One region of the Peribacillus sp. S4 genome, then DNA from elsewhere that is predicted to be linked to it. Evidence: predicted binding sites of a transcription regulator. Region 1 holds the regulator's gene; the other holds the start of a gene.
What was found. Region 1 encodes LexA, which represses DNA repair genes until DNA is damaged. Its sites were predicted from a motif close to CGAACATATGTTCG; they were not measured.

Region 1 (4,440 bases):
TTTTATCTTTTGAGGAGTGACGTCATTACCCTCTGGATCCACGACTTTCACATGCTCCAACGTGTCGGACATGGATTTCCTGAATGTTTCCAAATACTCACTTCTCAATTGGGTTTGCTCTTTCGCTTCAACTTCCGTCAAGCCTTCACCCTTTGCCTTTTTAGAAAGTTCATTTATACGGGCTATTTTTTCTTTTGATAACATAATTTCGCTCCTTCATAATCTGCGGATATTGTCATGGTATTAAAAAAAAAGCGAAATTACAAGTTCTATGATTTACTTTCCTTTGTATTCATTTGATGTTCGAGAAAGCGCCTGTTCACAGTAGCCTTAGATACATTGTATCCAAAGCCCCTTAATGTGGCTGCGATTTCCGAGAATGTTAACCCATTGGCACGCAGTTTAATAATTTCTTCAATAGGAATCTCCATACGATCCCTTCCAGTGGAATTCCTTTGATTCTGAAGATTTTTTTGAGGACGGTACCCTTTTTCAACGGCTCTCATCATTCCGCGCTTTATTTTAAGATTATGTAGTTTCCTTTGATATTCTTCTACAATGCCCACTATCTGAATGACCATGGCATCCGAATCCGATAACTCCAGCTCCCCATCGTGTGAGAGAGTATAAATTTTCACATCTTCTTTAAGGATGACATGGAAAAGGGCTATTTTGGCATTCCCTCTTCCCAGTCTTGTTTCATCCTGGATTAATAGCACTTCAGCTTCTTTGGTTTTAAATAGTTCGAGCATGTCAAAAATGCCATCCCGATTCAACTCATAACCACTTGCCTGTTCTTTTATAATGGAGACAACTTCCACATCCATCTTTTCAGCCAATTTGACTAATTCATCTTCCTGCCTTGCCAATGATGTTTCCTGTGACTCTTTTTCGGTGCTGACCCTACAATAGATTACCGCCTTCATAATACCCTACCTTTACTACTTACTGCTCACTGGCCAAATTCTGGACAAGTTCTTCCCCTTTAACCGGTATGACAATGACTTGTCCAGGCTTTATCGAATCCGCACTGACTCCATTATTCTCTTCTATCCAACCAATGAATTCTTTTTTTGTCAAATTTGATTCTTCATATTCTTCGGCAATTCCCCATAGGGTGTCACCCTCGCTTACTTCTATAGAAAGGAAATCCTTTTTTTGATCATTGTTCAATGTACAAGAGAATAAAATTGAAAAGATGAATACTGATCCCGCTAATAGAATCGTATAAATATAATTTTTGTATAATTTTTTCATGATAATCCCTCCAAAGCGAATGTTCGTTCGTATGTTATGATCAAATTATAATACGAACGTTTGTTTCAGTCAACAACAAATTCGAACTTATGTTTGTATAGAGATGGGGGCCATGCTATAATGTAGCAAAGAACATTGGGGAAGAGGTGCACAAATGACAAAACTATCAAAACGGCAGCAAGATATTCTTGATTTCATTAAAGAAGAGGTCCGCCAAAAAGGGTATCCGCCTTCCGTACGGGAGATTGGCGAAGCAGTGGGACTTGCATCAAGTTCAACAGTACACGGACATTTATCCCGCCTGGAAAGTAAAGGCCTTATTAGACGTGACCCAACCAAGCCAAGGGCCATTGAAATAATGAATTTGGAGGAAGCGAACAATATTCCCAAAGTCAATGTCGTTAACGTGCCGTTACTTGGAAAAGTTACAGCGGGCATGCCGATAACGGCCATTGAGAACATTGAAGAATACTTTCCGCTTCCCGAAAGCATGGTTCCACATGATGACCATGTATTCATGCTGGAAATCATGGGTGAAAGTATGATAGAAGCAGGAATTCATGATGGAGATTATGTCATCGTGAAACAACAAAGCAGTGCCAATAATGGAGATATCGTCGTGGCGATGACGGAAGATGATGAAGCCACTGTAAAACGATTCTTTAAGGAACCGGATTACATAAGGCTTCAGCCTGAGAACTCAAATATGGAACCAATTATTTTACGAGATGTTTCGATACTTGGAAAAGTAATAGGCTTATATAGACAAATACACTAAAAGCGCTTCCCGCGCTTTTTTTGTTTGTTTAATTTATGTCCAGAATTCTCTCAATATGCATATGGAAGAGTAGATATTGAAATATTTTTTAATAGAATCTAGTTTCATGGGAATTTATACATCCTTTATAAGGGATGAAAGTTATACTATCGCCTTTCTGGTAATATGTACTTTGGAAAAAAGCTCATTGAAATAAAAAAAAGAGGATTTAAAATCCCCACTTTAATAAGGTTTAGATCGACCAAGTCATTCCACTGTTGAATCTGCACTTGTTGACAAGCATTTGCAAGTGCAGGGAAAAAAATACATATATTTATTTTCCCCCTATAACAAACTTCCAACCATATCCATCAGAGACCCGTTGAATTAATACTTCAATAAGTAATTACGACCTGGCTGTTTCCATTGGCTGAATTACCATTTCCCTAGTTACCCCTACCATCAAAATAATGCCTCCTCAACTAAGAGAAGGCATTTCGTTATTTCTCAATATAGACCGAACGAATCAGCGTCCGGGTTCTTTCAGTACCATCCACATTTTTTTCCTTAACATCTATTGTTACATTATAAACACCTGACTTAGGTACTTCTGGAAGGGTGCCAGTAAAATTTTCAGTATCCATTGCCTTAATTGAGTTTTTTTCACTAATTTCATTACCGGTTTCATCTATCAGATGAACCAAAAATGTTGTACTGATTGGTCTTTTTTTATCATTCATTGGATTCTTTATTAAAAATTTTGCATCTTTTTGCTTAACTTTACCGGCCATACTTAATGTAATGGGATTCTTTTCGTTAAATTGTGCTGTGAACAGGAAGGCGTCTTTTGGCGATTTAGTCTTCATTCGTACTTTCCAGTCACCAATTTCAAGGTTATTTCTGTAGAATGATTGGATGGTTGCACCATTAAAAAAGGAAGTTTCATTTTTGGCTGAATGAACCTTTAAGGAAGGTGAATACTTTTTATTGGATGGAGAAATCAATTCAACCTCGACATCATTTGAGGCTGTATATATGCTTATATTACCTGGGGCAGCTTCATTTACATGGAAGCTTTGTTCGACCCAGGCATTTTGTTTCAGGACATCACCCAGAACGGTTTGAGCGAGTGCGGTTGTAATGATATCATCTTCAACTCGTTCTTTATAATTGACATGATATGCAGGAATTCCAGCGGTGGATGTGCTTTTTAAATAGGGTTCAATTCTTGAAAATACAGCTGAGCCAACTCGAATATTGTCGTGATCAAAGTTGGGATCCGTAAATAAATGTGTTGCATAGGGTATTTTTGTACTCCATACATTCACCAGTCCATCATTTTCCCCATATGATGATAAATATTGTCCCCCCATTGATAAGGCTGATAGTACCGGGCCTCTGTTCATACCTGCCACAGTGAAATACAAGTTTTTACGAGAGTTGATATGGTTATCCGTGACAGAACGAAATTCAGCCATTTTACCAACTTGTAAAGAATAAGTTCCCTCATCTTTTTGACCTAATAAGGAACCAAGCCAGCCCGCATACCAGCTATAAGCCAAATCAGCTAAGTGCGAACCATGATGTGGGGAAGCTAAAGTGATCACCCTTCCAACATATTGGTGTGCTCCATAGTGGACTAGAGCCGCTTGGGTGTCTGGGCCCCCTTTGCTGTGAGCTATAATATTTACTTTTTTGCCCCCGAAATGGTTACTGATTTCTGAAAGCATTTGAGCTAAAAGCCTTCCATTGGCATATTGGCTCACTGACCCATTTCCAGCTGAATCATGAAGCTGAACAAAAACCGTTTGGTAGCCAGCTTCATACGCTTTGGTATACATATCATTGACACCATGATAATCCGTTTCGCCATACCAGCTGGTTGAACTGCCGTTTTTCCCTTGAACAAACACGATAGGTGGTTTGTTTGTATCAAGATTGGGAGGAATACTTCCAAGAAACCAATCCCCTGGACTGAAAGTTTCGGAGGGCGGTTTCAATTTTCCTGCTGAGGAAATGTCTGGCTTTGCCATAAATAATATGGTTAGAATGAGGACAAGAAAAACGACATAATTGATTACATTCCTTTTCAAGGGTTATCTCCTCCAATATCATCTGGAATTTTTTTGAACTCATCCAATTACCAATGCCCAGCTTCCATAGCCTTCATTAGTATATAATTGTACTTTTGCATACCATTACCTGCTATCTTCATAAAGATGGGAGAAAAAAACTAGAAGAAGTTTCATTTATAATAGAGAAAAAGTATGAAGATTTGACTTCCATTCATTTATGTATGTGTCTTTTTCATTTTATGAAGACGTGCTTTGGAGAAAACGGAATGCTGCCAATTCACGAAAATAGAGAACAAGCCCTTATCCTGCATAGGATAAGGGCTTGTTCATCCAGATTAACTTTTCCTTCGA
Region 2 (4,440 bases), 290 kb from region 1:
TACGAAAGCCGAATAGTCATCTTATAGATGACTATTTTTGCTCTATTTAATGGTAAGGCGGCGGGGAATGGTCCACTCGGCATATAAGATTGGATTTTGAGTTAAATTATACATATAAGCATTATTTTAGATCTAAGACGCAGGCCCGAATGGCAGGCGTAAATTTTGGAGGTAAAAGTTTTGAATCTGCCTAATAAGATTACAGTAGCAAGAATCTGTTTAATACCAGTATTTTTAATCATCATGCTCGTTCCTTTTTCATGGGGGACTCTGACTTGGGGAGAATACAGTTTGCCAGTGGCACACCTGGCTGGAGCCATCCTCTTTATAATCGCTTCCACTACGGATTGGATCGATGGCCATTTTGCCAGAAAATATAATATGATTACTGATTTAGGGAAATTTTTAGATCCATTGGCAGATAAACTTCTTGTTTCGGCTGCCTTAATCGTTTTGGTTGATCTGGATTTAATGTACGGTCAATCTTGGATTGCCATCGTGATCATAAGTCGCGAGTTTGCAGTCACTGGATTGCGTTTGGTGTTAGCGGGTACAGGGGAAGTGGTTGCAGCGAACCAGCTAGGTAAAATTAAAACATGGGCACAAATTGTTTCTATTTCGGCTTTATTGCTGCATAACCTTCCATTCGCCCTCATTTCACTTCCATTTGCCAATATCGCATTATGGATTGCATTAATCTTTACAATCTGGTCAGGTTTGGATTATTTTATAAAAAACAAAGAAGTATTTGTTAATTCAAAGTAAAAACGAATGGTGGTTTTGAAAAGATGGATGCAGAAATCATTGCAGTGGGCTCAGAGCTTCTTTTAGGTCAAATCAATAACACTAATGGAAGATTCTTATCGCAGCAGTTTGCGGAAATGGGGATCAACGTTTTTTACCATACTGTGGTCGGGGATAACGACCGTCGATTACAACAAGCTATAGAAATCGCTGAATCGAGGGCGAACTTGATTGTTTTTACCGGTGGGCTTGGTCCTACCAAAGATGACTTAACGAAAGAAACGATTGCTCGCCATATCGGGAAAAAGCTCGTTTTTAATGATGAAGCTTTGCAATCCATTGAAGCTTACTTCCAAAAACGGGAACGGCCGATGACGGAAAACAACAAAAAGCAGGCCCTTGTCTTAGAAGGCAGTGAAGTGTTGGCAAACGATCATGGCATGGCCCCAGGAATGGTTTTGTCCAAATCCGGGATTACATATATGCTCCTGCCTGGTCCACCAAGTGAAATGGAGCCAATGTTTTTAAGTTATGGTTATGAAAAGATCATGAATAAATTGGAAAAGCATGAACGGATCGATTCCAAGGTTTTACGGTTCTATGGTATAGGTGAAGCCGAACTGGAAACGGTGATTGAAGATCTCCTTGTCAATCAAACGAATCCGACAATCGCTCCGCTGGCAGCCGAAGGGGAAGTGACGTTAAGGATCACCGCCAAAGGCCCTTCCAAAGAAAAATGCGAAGAACTTATTTTAGAAACGGAAAAAGAAATTCTTGGCAGGGTCGGCAAGTTCCATTATGGAAGTGATAATACTTCGCTAATAAAGGAACTTGTAAAAGAATTAACGGTCCGCAAGCTTTCAATCGCGGCAGCTGAAAGCTTGACCGGGGGGATGTTCCAAGAACAGCTGACAACCATCCCGGGCGCCGGTAAAGTCTTTAAGGGCGGAATGGTCTGCTATACGAATGATGCGAAGTCCAATGTCCTCGGCGTCAGTGATGATACCATATCTGAGTATGGGGTGGTCAGCGGTGAGTGTGCAATGGAAATGGCCTCTAATGTCCGGAGTAAGCTCGATGCGGATGTAGGCATAAGTTTTACGGGTGTTGCAGGGCCGGATGAACAAGAAGGCAAGCCTGTTGGAACAGTATTTATTGGCATTTCCTATCGCGATGGAAACACTCATTTCAAGGAGTTGAATCTTTCCGGTAGCAGGGCGCAAAACCGTATTCGGAGTGTGAAATACGGCTGTCATTACCTATTAAGGGATTTATAAACGCCATAAGCAGAGCTTTAATACAGCTCTGCTTTTTATTTGGTTTTAGAAGTTTGTTTCTTGAAAAATAGGGAAAAAAGAAAAAAGTTAATTCAATAAAAATGTATTTTTTAGGGAGTAAGTGAAGCGAAATGGAAATTTCCTTAAGCTAAAACGCTTTTTTACAAAGAATATCCCGAAAGAAAAAAACGAATGAATGTTCGACTTTTTGCTTGGCAAAATAGTAAAAAGAGTATATAGTAAAGATAGGTTTTGAGACAGGGTACAAACCTTGAACTCGAATAATTGCTAACGTAAGTACACCTTTAATCGGACAGCCGATTAGTTGAATATAGAGGAGGAAATTAAGTGAGTGATCGTCAAGCGGCTTTAGATATGGCGTTAAAACAAATTGAGAAACAATTTGGTAAAGGTTCGATTATGAAACTTGGGGAACAGACTGATCGTAGGATTTCAACGATCTCAAGCGGTTCTTTAGCATTGGACGTAGCGTTGGGAGTAGGCGGATATCCAAGAGGCCGGGTCATTGAGATATATGGACCTGAAAGCTCCGGTAAAACGACTGTAGCATTACATGCCATTGCAGAGGTACAAAAGACTGGCGGGACGGCTGCATTCATTGATGCCGAGCATGCTTTAGATCCAGCATATTCAGAAAAACTTGGTGTGAATATCGATGAGTTACTGCTTTCACAGCCTGATACGGGTGAACAAGCCCTAGAGATCGCTGAAGCGTTAGTTCGAAGCGGAGCGGTAGATATCATTGTCATTGACTCGGTGGCGGCACTTGTACCAAAAGCTGAAATCGAAGGCGAAATGGGAGATTCCCATATGGGTCTCCAAGCCCGGATGATGTCTCAGGCACTTAGAAAACTGTCTGGTTCCATTAATAAATCAAATACCATTGCCATTTTCATTAACCAAGTCCGTGAAAAAATCGGTGTTATGTTTGGGAATCCAGAAACGACTCCGGGAGGCCGGGCATTGAAGTTCTATTCAACTGTTCGTCTGGAAGTGCGCCGTGCGGAGCAATTAAAACAAGGTAATGAAATCGTGGGTAATAAAACGAAAATCAAAGTTGTAAAAAACAAAGTTGCTCCACCATTCCGCCAAGCAGAAGTTGACATCATGTATGGTCAAGGGATTTCACAGGAAGGTGAAATCATCGATATGGGTGCAGACCTTGATATCGTCCTTAAAAGCGGCTCATGGTATTCATACAATGAAGAGCGTGTCGGACAAGGCCGTGAAAATGCGAAGCTTTTCCTGAAAGAAAATCAGGATATCGCTCAGGAAATTTCTCAGAAAATCAGAGATCACTATAATCTTGATGGAGAGCATGAATTACCACCAGAAGAAAATGAAACAGAAGAGCATTTTGAATTGCTTGATTAATGATATTTGGAAAGGCCTAAGCTTATTCGCTTAGGCCTTTTATGTATATTTTAAGAAAAATGCGAAATTTTCAGTGGATTAAATGGCATTGTAATCAGATTTACAGACTGCTTCCATAATGAATGCTGTACATTATGATGGTTGATATTAAGAAAACTTGAATAAACATTGATACATAAGGGACAAACGCTTGACAATAAAAATTCTCAACTATACAATTAATATGTATATTTTACAATTTTTCAAACTAAAATTTTGAAAATTAAGTGCTGTATATTGAATTTATGTGCAATGTACTTGCCGACAGTTCAACATTTTATGTAAAAAGTTCATAGCAAGGGGAGGTGAAACGATGGAACCCATGACAATCATCTTCACTTTGCTTGGCCTAATCGTCGGTGCAGTTGTTGGTTATTTTATTCACAAATCAAAATTTGAGAGTAGAATAGCAGGGGCAAAGGGCTCTGCAGAACACATCCTTGAGGATGCAAAACGTGAAGCGGAAGCACTTAAGAAAGAAGCCTTGTTGGAAGCAAAAGATGAAATTCATAAAGTTCGTGCCGATTCGGATCGGGAAGCCCGTGAAAGAAGGAACGAATTACAAAAACAAGAAAATCGGTTATTGCAAAGAGAAGAGAATCTGGACCGTAAGGATGAAACGTTAGACAAACGTGAGAGCCTTTTGGAGAAAAAAGAAGATTCTCTAAACCAAAGACAACAGCATATTGAAGAGATGGAAAGCAAAGTGGAAGAGATGGTTCGTAAGCAGCAAACAGAGCTTGAACGTGTTTCCGGTTTAACTCGTGAAGAGGCTAAAGCAATCATTATAGACCGAATGGAAAACGAGCTTGCTCACGATGTAGCGCTTATGATTAAAGAAAGTGATACCCGTGCCAAAGAAGAAGCTGATAAAAAAGCAAAAGAAGTCCTTTCTCTTGCCATTCAGCGTTGTGCGGCTGATCATGTTGCAGAGACCACCGTTTCTGTAGTAAATCTTCCAAACGATGAAATGAAAGGACGGATA

Region 2: a site for LexA is predicted at 2,211-2,224, ahead of recA (recombinase RecA). Genes of this name have one in related genera too.

The regions. Positions count from the first base shown of each region.
Region 1 is NZ_CP175708.1:2,038,507-2,042,946, reverse strand. Features, by position in the region: gene ACJ9PY_RS09785 (DUF896 domain-containing protein) at 1-204, opposite strand, end outside; gene ACJ9PY_RS09780 (recombinase family protein) at 270-926, opposite strand; gene ACJ9PY_RS09775 (LysM peptidoglycan-binding domain-containing protein) at 946-1,257, opposite strand; gene lexA (transcriptional repressor LexA) at 1,412-2,035, shown strand; gene ACJ9PY_RS09765 (esterase/lipase family protein) at 2,515-4,047, opposite strand.
Region 2 is NZ_CP175708.1:1,751,731-1,756,170, forward strand. Features, by position in the region: gene ACJ9PY_RS08485 (helix-turn-helix domain-containing protein) at 1-16, shown strand, start outside; gene pgsA (CDP-diacylglycerol--glycerol-3-phosphate 3-phosphatidyltransferase) at 181-765, shown strand; gene ACJ9PY_RS08495 (competence/damage-inducible protein A) at 789-2,021, shown strand; gene recA (recombinase RecA) at 2,370-3,416, shown strand; gene rny (ribonuclease Y) at 3,769-4,440, shown strand, end outside.